DNA from 4 places in the Tardiphaga sp. OK246 genome. Region 1 is predicted to be linked to each of the others. Evidence: predicted binding sites of a transcription regulator. Region 1 holds the regulator's gene; each other region holds the start of a gene.
What was found. Region 1 encodes PhoB, which activates phosphate uptake and scavenging genes when phosphate is short. Its sites were predicted from a motif close to TGTCATNNANCTGTCAT; they were not measured.

Region 1 (4,989 bases):
GGAATTCGCGGCAGCGACCGCCAGCGGATTGCCACCGAAGGTCGAGCCGTGCGAGCCGGGCGCCATGCCTTCGGCCGCTTCCGCCGTGACGAGACACGCGCCGATCGGGAAGCCGCCGCCAAGCGCCTTGGCCAGCGACATCACGTCGGGCGTCACACCAATGCGCTGATAGGCGAACAACTCGCCGGTGCGGCCCATACCGGTCTGCACTTCGTCGAAGATCAGCAGGATGCCGTTCTTGTCGCAGAGTTCGCGCAGCGCGCCGAAGAACGCGTTGCTCGGCGCACGCACGCCGCCCTCACCCTGCAGCGGCTCGATGAGAATGCCGGCGATGTTCGGGCCGATCGCCTTCTTCACCGCTTCGATATCGCCGAGCGGCAACTGATCGAAGCCGTCGAGCGGCGTGCCGTAGCCTTCGAGATATTTGGCAGCGCCGGTCGCCGCGAGCGTGCCGAGGGTGCGGCCATGGAACGCGCCTTCAAAGGTGATAATGCGCGTGCGCTCGGGATGGCCCTTGGAGAAATGATAGTGGCGGGTCACCTTGATCGCGCATTCCATCGCTTCCGCACCCGAATTGGCGAAGAACACGAAATCGGCAAAGCTTTGTTCGCACAGCCGGGCCGCGAGGCGCTCGCCGTCCGGGCTCTTGAACAGGTTCGACATGTGCCAGAGCTTGGTGGCCTGCTCCTGCAATGCGGCGACCATATGTGGATGCGCATGGCCAAGTGCGTTCACGGCAACGCCGCTGGTGAAATCGAGATAGCGCTCACCATCGGTTCCAATCAGCCACGCGCCTTCACCGCGCTCGAAAGCGACATCCGCACGCGCGAAAACAGGCAGCAAGTGAGCCTGAGAGAGGGGCGAAGACGTTGCGTTGCTGGTCATAACCGATCCGATCGAAAAGACTGCGGCCGCGTCGATGACAACTGTGCGAAATCGAACAACGGACCCTAGAAACGAAACGTGCCGCCCTTCTCGGGCGGCACGTGGGCATTATTCTATGTGTGCTGTGAAGACTGTCAACCGCGCACTGCGGCTTTCGAGTCACACGGAGTCGCAGAAAAAGCCGATTTTGCAGCTTTATTTGCAGAAGCATGTGGACGCGGCATGCCCGACTCTTGCGCGCGAGTCACGGCATATTGTAGCTTTTGCCTCGTCGGATACGACATCTCGTGCGGCGGTAGATCCTTTTGACACATCCAGTGCGGCGTAACAGCCGGACGCGAAATTCGCGCCCGGTGAGCGCTAAAGGATTCTGACCGCAGGGATTTTTGAAGTCTCAACTCGCAGCGCTGCCCGGTCAGGCCGGCGCTCACGAAGGGAAAACGGCGATGACGGTAATGACATGGACCGACGATCGCGTCGAACAGTTGAAGAAACTCTGGGAAGGCGGCCTTTCCGCCAGCCAGATCGCTGCGGAACTCGGTAACGTGACCCGCAACGCCGTGATCGGCAAGGTGCACCGCCTTGGCCTGTCCGGCCGTGCCAAGAGCCCCTCCTCGGCAGCTCCGCGGCAGCGCAAGGCGCGCCCGGCACAGCAGATGGTACGTGTCGCCCGCCCGATGGCACGCGGCAATACCGCCCTGGCCCATAATTACGAGATCGAGGCCGAGCCCGACCCGATCGCCTATGACAACATCGTTCCGATCAGCCAGCGCCTGTCGCTGGTCGAACTCAACGAAGCCACCTGCCATTGGCCGATCGGCGATCCGTCGAGCGCGGACTTCTATTTCTGCGGCGGCAAGGCCCTGGCCGGCGCCCCCTATTGCGCACATCACTCGCGCATCGCCTATCAGCCGGCCAGCGACCGCCGCCGCGCAGTCCCGAAGCCGACGCGCTGAGCTGGAAAGCATCTAAACCAAATGAAAATGCCCGGTGATGAGCCGGGCATTTTTTGTTTGCGGGCTTCTAACCTCGCCCCGCTTGCGGGGAGAAGGAAGATACCTACTCCGCCGCCTTGTCGAAGCGGTCATCCAGCGCATAGCCGGCACCGCGCACGGTGCGGATCGGATCGGGCTCGCCAGCGGGATTGAGCAGCTTGCGCAGGCGGCCGATATGCACGTCGACGGTGCGCTCGTCGATATAGATGTCGCGGCCCCAGACGCTGTCGAGCAACTGCTCGCGGCTGAACACGCGGCCCGGATGTTCCAGGAAGAACTCCAGCAGGCGATATTCGGTCGGACCGAGATCGATCGGACGGCTTGAGCGCACGACGCGGCGCTTGTCGCGGTCGAGTTCGATGTCGCCAAACGCCAAGACGGTGGCGAGACGCTCGGGAGCTGCACGACGGAGCAGGCCCTTCACGCGCGCCAGGAGCTCCGGCACGGAGAACGGCTTGACGATGTAGTCGTCGGCACCGGTGGCGAGACCGCGAACGCGCTCGCTCTCTTCGCCCCGCGCCGTCAGCATGATGATCGGCAATGCCTTGGTTTCGGGCCGTGCGCGCAAGCGGCGGCACAGCTCGATGCCGGACAGGCCCGGCAGCATCCAGTCGAGCACCACGAGATCCGGCACCCGCTCCTTCAAGCGGGTGTCGGCATCGTCGCCGCGAGCGACGGTTTCAACATCATAGCCTTCGGCGTCGAGGTTGTAGCGAAGCAGCGTCGTTAGCGCCTCTTCATCTTCCACAACCAGAATGCGTGCATTCACAGCCATCTTGATCAATACCCTCAGTGACGTCCGACAAGTCTTTAAATCATGATCCTTGCGGAAGACTGGCTTCCACTTTTCCTGATCATGCTTCAGACCGTCGGCGTATTCGCGAATGTGGTCATGTCGCCCTTCGGGCGCTTGTCGAGGATCTGCTGGCCCTCGATCATGTAGAACACGGTTTCCGCAATATTGGTGGCATGGTCACCGATCCGCTCGATGTTCTTGGCGCAGAACATCAGGTGGATACAGAACGAAATGTTGCGCGGGTCTTCCATCATATAAGTCAGGAGTTCGCGGAACAGCGAGGTGCAGATCGCGTCGATTTCCTCGTCGCCCTTCCACACCGTCATCGCGGCAGGCAGATCGTGTGCGGCATAGGCGTCGAGCACGGCCTTGACCTGGGTGGTCACGAGGTCGGTCATATGCTCGAGGCCGCGGATCAGCTTCAGCGGATGGAAGTCGCTGTCGAGTGCATTGACGCGCTTGCCGATATTCTTGGAGAGATCGCCGATGCGTTCCAGATCGGTGGCGACGCGCAACGCGCCGACAATCTCGCGCAAATCGACAGCCATCGGCTGGCGCTTGGCGATGGTCAGCACGGCGCGCTCTTCGATCGTGCGCTGCAACTGGTCGATCTCGGAGTCGGTGGCGACGACGCGGGCGCCAAGTGCGACGTCCCGGCGGATCAGCGCGTCGACGGATTCGACGATCTGCCGCTCCGCGAGGCCACCCATCTCGGCGACGAGACGGGTCAGCTCCTGCAGATCGTCGTCGAAAGCCTTGGTGGTGTGTTCAAAAGCCATCTCAAATTCCTCCCGCGAATATGTCGCGTCAGCCGAAGCGGCCGGTGATGTAATCCTGGGTACGGCGGTCGGTCGGCGACGTGAAGATCTTGTTGGTCTGATCGAACTCGATCAACTCGCCGAGATACATGAAAGCCGTGCTGTCGGAGACGCGGGCGGCTTGCTGCATGTTATGGGTCACGATCGCGATCGTGTACTGATCCTTCAACTCGTCGATCAGTTCCTCGATCTTCGCGGTCGAGATCGGATCCAGCGCCGAGCACGGCTCGTCGAACAGGATCACTTCCGGCCGCACCGCGATGGTGCGCGCGATGCAAAGGCGCTGCTGCTGACCGCCCGACAGGCTGAGGCCCGACGCATTGAGCTTGTCCTTGACTTCGTTCCAGAGTGCACCGCCGCGCAGCGCCCTCTCGACGCGGATGTCCATCTCCGACTTGGAGATCTTTTCGTAGAGGCGGATACCGAAGGCGATGTTTTCGTAAATCGTCATCGGGAACGGAGTCGGCTTCTGGAACACCATGCCGACGCGGGCGCGCAGCAGGTTGAGATCCAGCTTCGGATCCAGAATGTTCTGGTTGTCGAGCATGAGCTGACCCTCGGCGCGCTGGCCGGGATACAGGTCATACATGCGGTTGAAGATGCGCAGCAGCGTGGACTTGCCGCAGCCCGACGGGCCGATGAACGCAGTCACGCGGTTCGCCATCAGCGTCAGGTTGATCTTCTTCAGGGCGTGGTGTTCGCCATAGTAGAAGTTCAGGTCGCGCACGGTGACCTTGGGACGGGTCTCGCCCTGCAGGGCCGACGGCGGCGGCATCGAAACGGAAGGAACGCCAGACGACACAGAAAGCTCACTCATTTTGCTGTCCTCTCGGCGCCGAGAATGCGCGCGCCAATGTTAAGGGCAAGTACGGTCAAGGTGATGATCAGGGCACCGCTCCAGGCGAGCTGCTTCCAGTACTCGTATGGGCTCTGCACGAAGTTGTTGATGGTCACCGGCAGGTTGGCCATCGTCTTGGTGAGATCGAGGCTGAAGAACTGGTTGCTCAGCGCGGTGAACAGCAGCGGCGCCGTTTCACCGGCGACACGCGCGGTCGCCAGCAGCACGCCGGTGATGAGACCGGCGCGGGCTGCACGATAGGCGATCCGCTTGATGACCAGGGAGCGCGGCAGGCCGAGCGCCGAGGCCGCTTCGCGCAGCGGGTTCGGCACGAGACCAAGCATATCTTCAGTGGTGCGAACCACGACGGGGATCACGATCACGGCGAGCGCAAGCGAACCGGCGAGAGCCGAGAAGCCGCCCATCGGAACCACCACCGCACCATAAACGAACAGGCCGATGATGATGGACGGGGCCGACAGCAACACGTCGTTGATGAAGCGGATCACCGAGGTGAGTTTGTCGTGCTTGCCGTATTCCGCGAGATAGGTGCCTGCAAACAGGCCGAGCGGCGCGCCGATGCCGACGCCGATGACGGTCATGATGATCGAACCGACGATGGCATTGAGCAGGCCGCCTTCCATGGAGCCGGGCGGC
Region 2 (4,989 bases), on a different contig from region 1:
CGCGACGGCTATTTCTTTGCTGTCGATCGGCTGAAGCGGATGATCAATGTCAGTGGTTTCAAGGTGTGGCCGGCGGAAGTCGAGTCCATCATGTATGGCCATCCCGCCATCAAGGAGTGCTGTATCATCTCGACGCCGGACAGCTATCGCGGCGAGTCGGTGAAGGCGCTGGTGGTCCTGTATGATGCGGCCAAGGCGTCGACAACGGCAGACGACATCATCGGCTGGGCGCGTGGCGCCATGGCCAATTACAAGACGCCACGCTCGGTGGTGCTGGTCGATAGCCTGCCGCGCTCGGAAAGCAACAAGATCAGCTGGCGGTCGCTGCAGGAAGCGGAGTGGACATGACGACAGCAACCTCGCCAGCGGCCGGGCTTGGTCCCGAAGGACAGTTCTGGGCCCATCTGCGCGCCGGCAGACTGATGATCCAGCGTTCGCGCTCGACCGGCGAATATGTGTTCTATCCGCGCCTGATCGCGCCCCGCAGCGGCGCAGACGATCTCGAATTCGTCGAAGTCAGTGGCTTCGGCACGGTCTATTCGACCACCATCATGCGGCGGCCCGCGAAGCATGGCGGCGACCACAATGCCTGCGTCGTTGATCTCGACGAAGGCGTCCGCATGCTTAGCCGCGTCATCGAGTGCGCTCCGGACGAGGTTCATATCGGCATGCGCGTGCAGGCGGTGATCGCACTGGTCGATTTCGGCGCCTATGCCAATAGCGAACAGCCCATCGTGCTGTTTCGTCCCGTGGGAGCCGCGCCATGACCGCATCGTCGTTGCGTGGCAAGAGCGCCATCGTCGGTATCGGCTCCTACGGCCTCGGCCGCGCGCCCGGTCTGTCCTCGATGGATCTGATGGCCGGCGCCACTGCGCGCGCGGTCGCCGATGCGGGTCTGCAGTTGAAGGACATCGACGGCATCTGCGGTGGCACGCTGTATCACATGTTCCCGACGCTCTCGATGGGGGAATATCTCGGCATCCGTCCGAAATGGGCGTGCTCCGACATGACCGGCGGCTCGTCCTTCCTGTCACATCTCCTGCAGGCGACCATGGCCATCGAGGCAGGGCTCTGCACCACGGTGCTGATCGCCTATGGCTCCAACCTCAAAGGGGCCGGCACCTTCGGCATCCACGAACTGCCGACCTTCGAGAAAGTCTACGGCCTGATGTCACCGCTGCCGGGGTACGCGATGTGTGCCGCCCGTCACATGTACGAATACGGCACCACGCGCGCGCAGATGGCGGAAGTTGCCGTGGCCGCGCGGCAATGGGCGCAGCTGCATCCCGATGCGACGATGAAGGCGCCGCTGACCATCGAAGACGTGCTGGCATCGCCGCTGGTGGCCGATCCGCTCTCGCGGCTGGATTGCTGTCTGATGAGCGATGGTGGTGCTGCCGTCATCGTCACCAGTCCCGATCGTGCGAAAGCGCTGAAGCACAAGCCGGTCTATTTCCTCGGCGGCGCCGGGGCGAGCTGGAGCCGCGAGGTCTCGCAGATCCCGGATTTCTGTACGACGCCGACGGCGGAATGCGCGCCGCGCGCGTTCGAGATGGCGGGCATCACCACGGCTGACGTAGATGTGTTGCAGCTCTACGACGCCTTCACCATCAATGTCATCATGTTCCTGGAAGACATGAGATTCTGCAAGAAAGGCGAGGGCGGCGCGTTTGTCTCCGGCGGTCGGATCGCGCCGGGTGGCGCTCTGCCGGTCAATACCAATGGCGGTGGATTGTCGTTTGCACATCCAGGCATGTATGGGCTGTTCACGCTGATCGAAGCGACGGAGCAATTGCGCGGCAATGCCGGCGCACGGCAGATCGCGGATGCCGAGATCGCGATCGCTCATGGCAATGGTTGCACCTTCTCGCATGAATTTACGGCCGTGCTTGGCGGCGCCAACACGCTGTAATGACAGATCTGTTGATGCTCACACTTTGTGGATAATGGGCGATCATGTGTGACCACACGCGGTGTTGCCAATGGCGTCATGGTTCCTATTGATCAGGGTCCGGGAGCCGGCGATGTTATCCAGGTCGATGCATCGCTTTTATTAGAGCTGCCGGCTCCGAGACGGCCAAGCAGAGCCAATGGAGTGATCACGAGCGAAGGCAATCGCTTTTGGACTTTGAAGGCAGCCTCTGAGCAAGTGATTCCAAGCGCTATTAAAGAATTGATGCATCGTAGCCGCTCGCAAACGCCTTGACGGCAATTCGATCAGCCACGCGCTGACATTAAACTGTAACAGTGACTGCATAGCTTCACACGCCTAGGGTGTGACATTTCTGTGAAAATGAGGGTGTGCGTTGACGCGGCATGCAGGACTTCGCATGCAGGGCCGGAGTGTGGGGCTATGCCGCACGCTCATGTTTGGCCTGTCGTTGACGCTGTTTGGCGATGCCGCGTTTGCGCAGACGAAGTCACTGCATCAGTTCGCGATTGCCGCGCAGCCGCTTGCGTCCGCACTCAGCGCCTACGGCGCGGCGTCGGGTCTCGAGATTTTTTACGATGGCGAGTTGGCAATTGGTCGGCATTCCAGTGCCGTCATAGGTTTACGAATGCCGGAGGATGCGCTGCGTGAGTTGCTTGTCGGGACCGGCCTTGTGACACGGTCGACCGGTCCGGACAGGTTCACTATCACCGCGGCATCGCCATCGCGGGCCGCCAATATCACCTATCAGTCCTATTTTTCAGCAGTAGAGACTCGCGTCTCCCAGGTGCTCTGCAGACGCGCCGAAACACGACCAAGCAACAGCGACACGCTGCTGCGGATATGGATCGCGTCGTCAGGCATCGTTCAACGCACACAATTTCTCGATCCCGCGGATGATCGCGGCAGTGAAAAGGTGTTTGCCGGCGCGCTGAGCGGGTTGTCGATCGGTGGTGCGCCTCCGCCGGGAATGCCGCAGCCCGTGATCGTCGCTATCCTTGCCCGGACCGCCGGCGAGCCAAGTGGCTGCATCGATTCCACGACAATGGCGGGACGCTGAATGCGCATGTTGGGCCGCCCGTGAGCATTTCCAGCCGCGATGTGCTGCGACAATTCTTTCTGCACGGCTATCACGAGCTGCGGATCAGATTGACGCGCCGCCTGGGATCGGTCGAGCTGGCCAGTGACGCATTGCACGAGACTTGGCTGCGGATCGAGAACGTGGCCTCGACCGTGACCGTCCTTAGCCCCAAACAATATCTGCTGCAGATGGCAGGCAACGTCGCATTAAAGCGCCGGGGCGCTGAAAGCCGCTTCGTGACTCTCACGGACGCCAAGATGGCGATCGGTCTCGCCGATGATGAGCCAGATCCCGAGCGCGCCTCGATCGCGCGCTCGGAGCTGGATGCGCTTGTGCGTGCTCTGGCGGAGTTGACGCCGCGTCGCCGCGACATTCTGCTGGCCTCGCGACTCAAGGACGTTCCGCTACGGGAAATAGCCGAGAATCTTGGCATCTCGCAGCGTCTCGTCGAGATCGAGCTGAAGCATGCCCTCGCCCATTGTGAGTTGCGTCTTGAAAGAAAAGTCATAAGAAGGTTTGGCCCCAAGCAACCTGACGAATCTCCGACAGAGCAGGGGCCGGTCTGATGTCCGGTGCTGCGACGCCCGTATTGGCAGACAATGGACACACGATGGTTGCCGACATTCCCGAGCATCCGGCGTCATTTCTGACCGGCGTGGACAGTGAAGCGCACGCTTGGCTGACGCGCTTTGCAGCGCGCGATGTCACCGCGGCTGAGTTGGTTGTCTTCAAGGAGTGGTCGTCCAGCGACCCTGCGCACACGGAGGCGTTCGCCCGCGCTTGCAAGCTTTGGGAAGCGATCGGGCCAGCTGGTGACGCGCTGGCGGGTGCACCCCAGCTGCATCGTCCCGGGCAAAGGATATCTGTCGGACGGCGGGCATTTCTTGGCGGGGCGCTTGCGGCCTCGGCTGCCGGCGCATTGTACTTCGCGGTGCATCCGCCGCTGGGGCTCTGGCCCTCATTGTCCGAACTGGCCGCTGACTATCGAACGGCGCCCGGTGAGCAACGCAGCATCGTGCTGTCCGGAGGTTCATCCGTCGAAATGAACACGCGCACGAGCATCGTTGTCGGGGCGCCGGCAGATGCAGTGGAGCGCATCAAGTTGATCGGCGGGGAAGCGGCGATTGCAACACAGCGCGAGAATGGCCGCTCGACTGAGGTGGTCGCTGCAGACGGGCGCATCGCCACGGCCGATGCGAGTTTCAATGTTCGTTATGAAGGCGACGTCGTCTGTACGACATGCGTTGCGGGTGAACTCGACGTTATTCAGGGCAATGGTAAGGTTCGTCTTCATCCACGCGAGCAGGTGACCTATTCTGCGCGCGGATTGGGTGCGGTCACGGCGGTCGACCCAGCCGTTGCGACCGCCTGGAAGCAAGGCGTGTTGATGTTTGAGTCGACGCCGCTCAGTGAAGCTGTCGCCGAAATCAATCGCTATCGATCAGGCCGCATCATTGTGACCAATGCAGCGCTGGGGCGCCGGTTGTTCAATGCATGGTTTCAGATCGCGAATATCGACAGCGTTGTTGCGCAAATCCAACAGGTTTTCGGAGCGTCGGTGACCACTTTGCCCGGCGATATCGTGCTGCTCGGCTGAGACGGCGCGGAGAGGCCCGCAAGCTGGAAAATTATTCTCTCTGACGGACGCAATTTATCTCGGACTATTTTTTCGGTCTCGGTCTTCGAGAAGGATCAGGGAGGGGACCGCGGGCATCGGAACGGTGATCGGGGTCGCTGCCGTCTCTCCAGTACGAGTATCCGCCTTGTCCCATCGTCTGCATTGCGTGACCCAGAACCCCGCCCGTTATCGCCTGTTCCACTATGGGGCGTTGCTCGCCGGTGTCAGTGCGGTTGCCCTGCTGTCAGCAACGCCGAGGGCATACGCGAAGTCCTTGGGATCGAATGCGGGGCCCGTGCCGGGCATGGCGGTTATTTCCGCACAAGCGGGCGCACAGGAAGCCGCGCGGGTCGCGCGCGA
Region 3 (4,989 bases), on a different contig from region 1:
GCGAGACAGGTGCTCGCGATGGGGGTAGAGCAGCGTCATTGGCATAGGCTCCGCCCGATGATCGGGCATCGCCTCAGCGAGTTGACCCGCCTCGACGTGGCCCCGAACATCATAGGTTGGAATCTGGATCAGGCCGAGACCAGCGAGACAGCAAGCGATATAGGCCTCGGCGCTGTTGACTGTGACGCGACCACGCATCGGCAATGTCCGGAGCGTACCGCCCTCGACCCATTCCCAATCCTCGACCCGCCCGGTGGACGGCGACGCGTAGTTGACCGCCCAATGATCGCTAAGATCGTTAGGCGTTTGCGGCGTTCCATGACGAGCCAGATAGCCGGGGCTGGCGACATTGATCAGAGGGAGGTCACCGATCTTGCGAGCGATCATGCCGGAGTCGCTGAGCGGCCCGACACGCAGAACGCAATCGGCGCTCTCCTCGACGAGATTGATGGCGCGGTCAGTGATGCCAAGGTCAATGGTGATGTGGGGATAGCGCTCGAGGAAGTCGGGTAGGGCAGGCGCGATGATTAGACGTCCGATTCTGCCGGGCACGTCGATCCGCAGCTTGCCCGACGGCTGCGCGGCGGTTTGTCGGAACAGATTTTCCGCATCGTCGACATCCGCGATCAGCCGCAGGCAGCGTTCGTAGAAGGCGGCTCCGTCTTGGGTTGGCGAGACTTTTCGGGTGGTGCGATGGAGGAGGCGCGCACCGACCCGCGCCTCGAGGTCGATCACCGCGGCCGACACGGACGAGCGTGGCAGCCCGAGCGTATCAGCGGCGCGGGTGAAGCTTGCGCATTCGACGACACGGGCAAAGGTGCGGAAGAGCTCGATACGATCCAAGGACTTGGCTCTATTTGATTGTGCGTGATTCCTGACAGGTGATGTCAGAACGAACGGCTTTATGACGAATATATAGACGATATGGTCTGGTGCAGGAAGCGGTCGCGTCGTGGCCGCCGGCAACCTAGGAGGCCCAACGCCAATGACCGACCACAGCATCAAGGGAAAAACCGTTCTCATCGCCGGCGGCGCAAAGAATCTCGGCGGACTGATCGCACGCGATCTCGCGGGAGAGGGCGCGAAGGCGATCGTGGTCCACTACAACACAAGCGCGACGAAGGCGGCCGCGAACGAGACAGTGGTCGCGATCAAGGCGGCCGGCGCGGAGGCTTTCGCCTTCCAGGGCGACCTCACCTCGGCCGGGGCAGTGGAAAAACTATTCACTGACGCCAAGGCTGCGATGGGCGGCATCGACATCGCCATCAACACGGTCGGCAAGGTGCTGAAGAAGCCGATGATCGATATCTCGGAGGCCGAGTACGACGAGATGACTGCGGTCAATTCGAAGTCGGCGTTCTTCTTTCTCAAGGAAGCCGGCAGAAACGTCAGCGACAACGGCAAGGTCGTGACGCTCGTCACCTCGCTGCTCGGCGCTTTCACGCCGTTCTACGCAGCTTATGCCGGCACCAAGGCGCCGGTCGAGCATTTTACGCGGGCGGCGTCAAAGGAGTTTGGCGAGCGCGGCGTCTCAGTAACGGCGATCGGGCCGGGCCCGATGGACACGCCGTTCTTCTATCCCGCCGAGGGCACCGATGCGGTCGCCTATCACAAGACGGCTGCGGCTCTGTCGAACTTCTCCAGGACGGGCCTGACCGACATCGAGGACATCGTCCCCTTTATTCGCTTCCTCGTCTCGGACGGTTGGTGGATGACCGGCCAGACCATCCTGGTCAATGGCGGCTACACGACGAAGTAATCGGCGAAGGCTGGCCGCCTTCGCTTTTCAGCTAGTCGCGGCTCCGGGAGCCTCGCCATGACCAACCGATTCCAGCATCTGTTCGAGCTCCAGCGCGAGCATTTCCTCAGTGACGCGACCAAGAGCCATGATTGGCGCGTCGATCGGCTCGATCACGTGAAGCGCATGCTCACCGACAACAAGGATGCCTGACCGATCGCGCCCCCGGACGATGCGCGGCGGCGATGAATTCGCCATTCTGTTCTGTCGTCGAGGTAAGGCTGATGTCGATATAGAACGCGCAGGATCTCAATCCGGATGACTGCGATTACTTGTCGAACGGCATCATTAATGCCTCATATGTCGCGGCATCAGCAATTCCTGGTCATTGGATTGTCATGCTATACCGGTATCACGCCGCCGATTGCCTTTGGCTCGCGGGGGTGACGTGTTGCTGGGCAATCCTGCGCGCAGAAAGGGTGGGGCATGCTTGGCCAAGGCGCTGGCGGCGCGATCGTCGCGCTAAGGGCATGTGTTCTGCTCGCGTCGTCCCTTCTCGTGACATTCCTCGAGCCGGTGCGTGCCGAAACGACGCGGGATTCGTCGTTATCAGGACACCTAAGTTTCGACATCCCCGCGCAACCGCTGGGAGCCGCACTGGACGCCTATAGTATGACGACAGGGCTGGATGTCTTCTACAACGCCGCCATCGCCGAACGACGTCATTCCAATGCTGCGCACGGAACGTTCACGCCGCTTCGCGCCATTCAGATCATACTTGGTGGTTCAGGCTATGTCGCGCATGTCACGGCACCCTGGTCCTTGACGATCGTCCCCGAAAACACTGGAGCGCGCGCAACGCAGGGGCTCGGCAGGGCGGATGTGCGCTTCGAGCCGTATTTCTCGCTTGTTCAGCAGCAGGTTGACCAAATTCTCTGCGATCTTCCGGATGAGGCCACCGGCCGTACCGAAGTCTTGCTTCGGATGTGGCTCAAACCATCGGGCGAGGTTGTACGTGCGGATGTGCTCGCCGATGCAAACGGTGCAAGCCGGCCGCTCGCCAGTGTCATTAGTCAGGTGAGGTTCGTCGCACCTCCTGCGGACATGCCGCAACCCGTCACATTGGTGATTTTCCCGCCGGTGTCGAAAGCGGACCGGCAATGCTTGGTCGCGCCCCGCAAAGATTCTTCAAACGACGACGTCGGCAAAAAGTCGCCGCGGTCTGCACAACAGCTTGAAGCGGTGCAGCAATGACGCATTCAAACGGGCAAAGTCTTCGCCGGCTGCTGCTCGTCGATTATCCCGAGCTCAAGAAGCAACTTACCCGGCGGATCGGTTCTGCGGAGCGGGCGGAGGATGCCCTGCAGGATGCCTGGATGCGACTCGAAGGCGTGACGCCCGCCGAGCCGGTTCGCCGGCCGTTTTCCTATCTGCTGCGTATTGCGTATTTTCTCGCTCTCAAACGTCTTCATAAGGAGCGCGTTAGCGCGACTATCGATGATGCCCGTTCGGCACTGGACCTGATCGACGAGACGCCGGATCCCGAACGGGTTGCGGTGGCGCGATCCGAGCTGGCAGCAGTTCGCGAAGCGCTTGCGGAGCTGACGCCGCGCCGTCGGCAGATTCTGCTCGCGGCCCGTATCGAGGGATTGCCGATGCGTGCGATTGCCGAGCAACATGGCATTTCGCTACGGATGACCGAACTCGAGCTGAAAGCTGCGATCCGGCATTGCGGCGAGCGGATCGAACGAAAGATCATCCAGCGTTTCGGTCCCAGGGCGGCCGATGCATCCGATACATGAGATACCTAACGCGACGATCGACGAAATATGGACGCGATGGCCAAGGCTGAAGACACATCGAGGCAGACAGGCCTTCCGGACCGCGACGCCTATGACTGGGTGGCGCGATTTGCATCGGGCGATGCAAGCCAGAAGGACATCGACGATCTGAAGCGCTGGGCGGCGCGCGATCCCGCGCATGCGGAAGCCTTCGATCGCGCCAGCCGGGCGTGGCAGACGATCGGCACCGCAGCATCGGAGACACCGCATCCGGCTGGTGCGATGCGCGTTGTGCGACCCAGCCGTCGGCTCTTTATTAGCGGTGCGTTGGCGGCGTCGGCTGCGGCAGCGACGGTCGTTGCTGTCCGCCCGCCGCTCGATCTGTGGCCGTCATGGTCGGAACTCGCGGCCGACTACCGGACCGATATCGGCGAGCGCCGGCAGATCAAGCTGTTCGACAATATCGCCGTCGACATGAACACGCGGACCAGCATCGCCATGCTACCCTCGACGTTTGGCGACGATCGTATCGAATTATTGACTGGCGAGGCCGTGGTTGCGACGCCACTACAAAGCTCGTCAGCACTGACGGTCGTTGCGGGAGGTGGCCACATCGTCGCACGCCGTGCGCGCTTTAATGTGCGGCGCGACCCGGCATCGGTCTGCGTGACATGTATCGATGGTGAGACGACGATCGAGCGCAACTCAGCCAGACAAATCCTGACGGCCGGACAACAGATCGTCTATTCGGATCAAGGAGTCGGCGTCACATCGGCGGCCGATACGGGCACGGTGACCGCATGGCAGAGCGGCCTCATGATCTTCAAGGCAATGCCGGTTGCCGATGTTGTCGTTGAGGTCAATCGCTATCGACGCGGCCGGATCATCCTGACCAATGCGGCGCTTGGACGTGAACGTTTCAGTGCCCGGTTCAGGATCGAGAACGTGGACCAAGTCGTGCATCAGATAGAGCACATTTTCAACGCACGTGTGACGGCGCTGCCGGGTGGCATCATTCTGCTCGGTTGAGCGTTCTCAAATAAATTTCATTCGGTCGTTTCGGTTTGCGCCTGCAATCGGGATCAGCATGACGAGAGCATCGCAAACATTCTGTGATGCTTCGCTTTGCCAGATCTGAAAGTGCAGTCATGTCCGAATTCCATGCCAGTGCCCGTCGCTCCTCCCGCATCGTCCGCCGGGCGGTGCTTCTCGCAGGTGCCAGTGCGCTGGCTTTGACCGGATCGATGGGCGCCGCCGGTGCCCGCAATCTGAACGGGAGCGCTTCCACGCCGGTGACCACGCAGGCCGCGGTGGCGGCACAGGCTGGCGCCCAACAGGCCGCCCAAGCGGCGTCGCTGGCTATGCGTCGCGCATCGGCCGCGATGGAGAATATGCGTGGCGTGCAAGCGGCAGCGCGGGCAGCGGCTGCTGCCGCTGCGGCATCGGCGGTGCCGAATGGGCTGGCGCCGG
Region 4 (4,989 bases), on a different contig from region 1:
AGTTCGTCGGCGACCTCGCTGGCATCGAGATTGGGGTTGCGGCCGGCCAGATCGGCAATCTTGATCTTCTCGGCTGCGCCGGTCTTGGCGCCGCCGCCCTCTAACAGGCGGATGCCGCCAGTCTCGATATCATAAGTGCCCATGAAATCGCGGCCGCGGCCAACCGGCCAGTTGATCGGCGTGGTGTCGAGCGCCAGCGTCTTCTCGATCTCGTCTAGCAGATCGAACACATCGCGGCTCTCGCGGTCCATCTTGTTGACGAAGGTGATGATCGGGATGTCGCGGAGACGACAAACCTCGATCAGCTTCAGCGTCCGCGCCTCGATGCCCTTCGCGGCATCGATCACCATCACGGCGCTGTCGACCGCGGTCAGCGTGCGATAGGTGTCTTCCGAGAAGTCTTCATGGCCCGGCGTATCCAGGAGGTTGAAGACGTGGCCCTGGAATTCGAAGGTCATCACCGAGGTGACGACGGAGATGCCGCGGTCGCGCTCGATCTTCATCCAGTCGGAGCGCGTGTTGCGGCGCTCGCCCTTGGCCTTGACCTGGCCCGCCAGATTGATGGCGCCGCCGAACAGCAGCAGCTTTTCGGTCAGCGTGGTCTTGCCGGCGTCAGGATGCGAGATGATCGCGAAAGTGCGGCGGCGGGCGACCTCATTGGCAAGCGGGGAACGCGCGGCTGAGTCGGCGGAAAGGGCGATATCGGACATAAACGTGCCTGTGGCAGGGAAAACGGGCGCAATCAAGGGATTTTGGGCGGGAAACTGGCCGAAGTGGCGACCATCGGCCGCGTTGCGATCCGGCTGCGTGGGTCCCATATAACCCCTGCGAGGACGACCTCCAAATCATCATCATCCGGCAAAGGGAGACCTTTGCTTGCAGGGACGGCCCTGTACTTTCATCAGGAGGCCGTTCCATGGCTTGGTTGTTGCTGTTCATCGCGGGTTTGCTTGAAGTCGGCTGGGCCGTCGGGCTCAAATATACCGAAGGCTTCACCCGCCTCGTCCCCTCCGTCCTCACCCTCATCAGCATGACCGCGTCAGTCGGCATGCTTGCCCTCGCCCTCAAGGAACTGCCGATGGGAACCGCCTATGCGGTGTGGACCGGCATCGGCGCGGTCGGCACCGCAGCGCTGGGCATGTACCTGTTCGGCGACCCGGCCACCGTCGCGCGGATCACCTGTATCGGGTTGATCGTGGCGGGCATTGCCGGGCTGAAGCTGGTGTCCTGACCTGCGTCAGATAAAGCTCAGATGCAGCAGCTTCACGATCCACCAGGTCGCGGCGGCGACGATCGCCGCGGCCGGGATCGTGATCACCCAGGCATAGACGATCGAACTCGCCACATTCCAGCGCACCGCTGAGACACGACGCGCCGCACCGACGCCGACGATCGCGCCGGTGATGGTGTGCGTGGTCGAGACGGGAACGCCGAGGAACGTCGCCGCGAAGAGCGTCGCTGCACCACCTGTCTCCGCGCAGAACCCCTGCATCGGCGTGAGTTTGGTGATGCGCAGGCCCATGGTGCGAACGATGCGCCAGCCGCCCATCAGCGTACCCAGCGCCATCGCCGCCTGACACGACAGCACGACCCAGAACGGCACCGAGAACTCGGTGCCGAGGTGGCCCTGCGAGTACAGCAGCACCGCGATGATGCCCATGGTCTTCTGCGCGTCGTTGCCGCCATGGCCGAGCGAATACAGCGAGGCCGAGACGAACTGCAGAATGCGGAAGGCACGGTCCACGGCGAAGGGCGTCGAGCGCACCGAGGCCCATGACACGATAGCCACCAGCACCAGCGCCAGCAGGAAGCCCACCAGCGGCGACAGCACAATGGCCAGCAGCGCCTTGGACAGCCCGGTCCACAAGGCTGCCGAGAGACCTGCCTTGGCGACGCCCGCCCCGAGCAAACCACCGATCAGCGCATGCGACGAGCTCGAGGGAATGCCGAGGCCCCAGGTGATCACGTTCCAGACGATGGCGCCCATGAGTGCTGCAAAGATCACCGCGGGATCAATGACGCTAGGCTCGATGATCCCCGTGCCGATGGTGTTGGCGACATGCAGACCGAACACCAGGAAGGCGATGAAGTTGAAGAATGCCGCCCACAGCACCGCATATTGCGGCCGCAGCACGCGCGTCGAGACGATCGTCGCGATCGAATTGGCAGCGTCATGCAAGCCGTTGAGAAAGTCGAACAGCAATGCGATGGCGATGAGGCCGATCAGCACCGGAAAGGCGAGCGTGGCGTCCACCTGATGGCCCTGCCTTATACTTGTTCGATGACGATGCTGTTGATCTCGTTCGCGACGTCGTCGAAGCGGTCGGCCACCTTTTCAAGGTGCTTGTAGATCTCGGCGCCGACCACGAAATCCATGGTGTTGGCGTCGCGATGCTTGAGAAAGAGCTCCTTGAGCCCGATGTCGTGCAGATCGTCGACGCGGCCTTCGAGCTTGCCGACCTCCTCAGTGATCGCGGTGAGCAGGCCGACATTGTCGCCGATGGCGCTCATCAGCGGCACGGCGCGACCGACAAGGTTGGCACACTCCACCAGCAGCGTGCCGATTTCGCGCATCGGCGGCTCGAACTGGCGCACCTCGAACAGCATCACCGCTTTCGCCGTCTGCTGCATCTGGTCGATGGAATCATCCATCGCCGTGATGAGGTTCTTGATGTCGACGCGATCGAACGGCGTGATGAAAGTGCGGCGAACGGCCGTCAGCACCTCGCGGGTGATGGCGTCGGCGTCGTTCTCGAACTGGTTGACGCGCTGGCAGTAGACCGGCGTCTCGTCGCCGCCTTCCAGCATCCCCGCAAGCGCCTTGGAGCCCTCGACCACGGTCACTGAATGGCGGGCGAACAGGTCGAAAAACCTTTCCTCCCGGGGCAGAAAGGACCGGAACCAACGCAGCATCATCTCATCCAACTGTCAGGAAAACGCAGCGACCGGACCGCCAGATGGCGGACATGGTCCCGCGGGGCCACCGCCGGCGGCCCTGTGTCACACGGATGTCATAAAGCATTTCCGGCCAAGACGGGCAATCGCGCACCTTTTAGGCCCGATCATCCACCGCTTTAGCCTGCTTTTCCTGAGGCAGTGCCTGGATTTAGAGCGACCGCTTGAAGTAATGCGCGATTTCGCCGATGACGCCGCGGCGGAAGGTCAGCACGCAGACCACGAAGATCACGCCCTGGATCACCGTCACCCACTGGCCGAAGCCGGCGAGATATTGCTGCATGGCGATGATGACGAAGGCGCCCACCACCGGCCCGAACAGCGTGCCGAGGCCGCCAACCAGCGTGATCAGCACGATTTCACCGGACATGCTCCAGTGCACGTCGGTGAGCGAAGCGTTCTGCGCCACGAACACCTTCAGCGCGCCGGCGAAGCCCGCAAGCGTGCCGGACAGGATATAGGCCAGCAGCTTGTATTGATCGGTCTTGTAACCCAGCGAGACCGCACGCGGCTCGTTCTCACGGATCGCCTTGAGCACCTCGCCGAAGGGCGAGTTAATGGCGCGGTAGATGATCAGGAAGCCCAGCGTGAAGCCGGCCAGGACCACGTAATACAGCGTGATCGGCTTCGAGAGATTGAACAGGCCGAACAGCGTGCCCTGCGGAATGCCCTGGATACCGTCTTCACCATGGGTGAACGGCGTCTGCAGATAGACGAAGTACAGGAGCTGCGACAGCGCCAGCGTGATCATGGCGAAGTAGATGCCCTGACGACGAATGGCGATCAGGCCGGTGACGACGCTCAGCGCCGCGGCGGCGACGACACCAACGATAATGCCCAACTCTGGCGTCAGGCCCCAGACCTTCAGCGCATGCGCCGTGCAGTAGCCTGCGGTGCCGAGGAACATCGCGTGGCCGAAGGACAGCAGACCGCCATAGCCGATCAGGAGGTTGAACGCACAGGCGAGTAGCGCGAAGCAGAGCGCCTGCATCACGAAGAACGGATAGACGCCAGTGAGCGGCACGACCAGCAACAGTGCGGTCATGATCGCAAAGGCGACCATCTCGTCTTTGACGGTGCGGCGGGGTGACGGAATGGCGTTTTCAGTGATCGTTGTCATATCAGGCAGCCCGTCCCGTCAGTCCGGAAGGTTTCACAAGGAGCACCAGCACCATCAGCACGAAGACGACAGTGTTGGAGGCCTCGGGGTAAAAATACTTGGTCAGACCCTCGATGATGCCGAGGGCGAAACCGGTGATGATGGAGCCCATGATCGAGCCCATGCCGCCGATCACGACGACCGCGAACACGACAATGATCAGGTCCGCGCCCATCAGCGGGCGAACCTGGTTGATCGGCGCCGACAGCACGCCCGCGAGTGCCGCCAGACCGACGCCGAGCCCGTAGGTCAGCGTGATCATCAGCGGCACGTTGATGCCGAAGGCGCGGACCAGCGTGGGGTTTTCCGTCGCGGCGCGCAGATAGGCGCCGAGCCGCGTACGCTCGATCAGGAACCAGGTCGCGATACAGACCACCAGCGAGAAGATGACGACCCAGCCGCGATAGATCGGCAGGAACATGAAGCCGAGATTCATACCGCCCTTCAGCGCATCCGGGATCGCATAAGGCAGACCCGACGAGCCGAAATAATTCTGGAACACGCCCTGGATGATCAGCGCCAGACCGAAGGTCAGCAGCAGGCCATAGAGATGGTCGAGATTGGCGATCCATTTCAGCATGGTGCGTTCCATCACCATGCCGAACAGGCCGACCGCCAGCGGCGCCAGGATCAGCGCCGGCCAGTAGCCGATGCCAGCCAGGTTGAGCAGGAAGTATGCCGCAAACGCGCCCATCATATAGACGGCGCCATGGGCGAAATTGATGATGTTCAGCATGCCGAAGATCACGGCGAGGCCGAGACTTAACAGCGCATAGAACGAGCCGTTGATGAGTCCGACCAGCAATTGCGCAGACAGGGCCTGTAGATTGATCGACATGTTGTTCTCAACTCTTATCGCAGGAAAGTCTTGGCCC

Region 2: a site for PhoB is predicted at 2,230-2,246, ahead of CHC01_RS20340 (STN domain-containing protein). Genes of this name have one in related genera too.
Region 3: a site for PhoB is predicted at 2,122-2,138, ahead of CHC01_RS31705 (STN domain-containing protein). Genes of this name have one in related genera too.
Region 4: a site for PhoB is predicted at 2,916-2,932, ahead of CHC01_RS08465 (DUF47 domain-containing protein). Genes of this name have one in related genera too.

What each region holds. Positions count from the first base shown of each region.
Region 1 is NZ_FZOX01000005.1:435,159-440,147, reverse strand. It holds gene CHC01_RS23465 (aspartate aminotransferase family protein) at 1-885, opposite strand, end outside; gene CHC01_RS23460 (GcrA family cell cycle regulator) at 1,332-1,841, shown strand; gene phoB (phosphate regulon transcriptional regulator PhoB) at 1,945-2,649, opposite strand; gene phoU (phosphate signaling complex protein PhoU) at 2,742-3,455, opposite strand; gene pstB (phosphate ABC transporter ATP-binding protein PstB) at 3,484-4,311, opposite strand; gene pstA (phosphate ABC transporter permease PstA) at 4,308-4,989, opposite strand, start outside.
Region 2 is NZ_FZOX01000004.1:423,671-428,659, forward strand. It holds gene CHC01_RS20325 (long-chain-fatty-acid--CoA ligase) at 1-348, shown strand, start outside; gene CHC01_RS20330 (Zn-ribbon domain-containing OB-fold protein) at 345-767, shown strand; gene CHC01_RS20335 (acetyl-CoA acetyltransferase) at 764-1,912, shown strand; gene CHC01_RS20340 (STN domain-containing protein) at 2,331-2,990, shown strand; gene CHC01_RS20345 (RNA polymerase sigma factor) at 3,032-3,577, shown strand; gene CHC01_RS20350 (FecR family protein) at 3,577-4,608, shown strand; gene CHC01_RS20355 (filamentous hemagglutinin family protein) at 4,775-4,989, shown strand, end outside.
Region 3 is NZ_FZOX01000017.1:20,484-25,472, reverse strand. It holds gene CHC01_RS31715 (LysR family transcriptional regulator) at 1-843, opposite strand, end outside; gene CHC01_RS31710 (SDR family oxidoreductase) at 986-1,759, shown strand; gene CHC01_RS33370 (hypothetical protein) at 1,817-1,951, shown strand; gene CHC01_RS31705 (STN domain-containing protein) at 2,225-2,992, shown strand; gene CHC01_RS31700 (RNA polymerase sigma factor) at 2,989-3,540, shown strand; gene CHC01_RS31695 (FecR family protein) at 3,577-4,548, shown strand; gene CHC01_RS31690 (filamentous hemagglutinin family protein) at 4,668-4,989, shown strand, end outside.
Region 4 is NZ_FZOX01000002.1:222,860-227,848, reverse strand. It holds gene CHC01_RS08480 (peptide chain release factor 3) at 1-710, opposite strand, end outside; gene sugE (quaternary ammonium compound efflux SMR transporter SugE) at 917-1,231, shown strand; gene CHC01_RS08470 (inorganic phosphate transporter) at 1,238-2,254, opposite strand; gene CHC01_RS08465 (DUF47 domain-containing protein) at 2,269-2,913, opposite strand; gene CHC01_RS08460 (branched-chain amino acid ABC transporter permease) at 3,107-4,075, opposite strand; gene CHC01_RS08455 (branched-chain amino acid ABC transporter permease) at 4,077-4,952, opposite strand.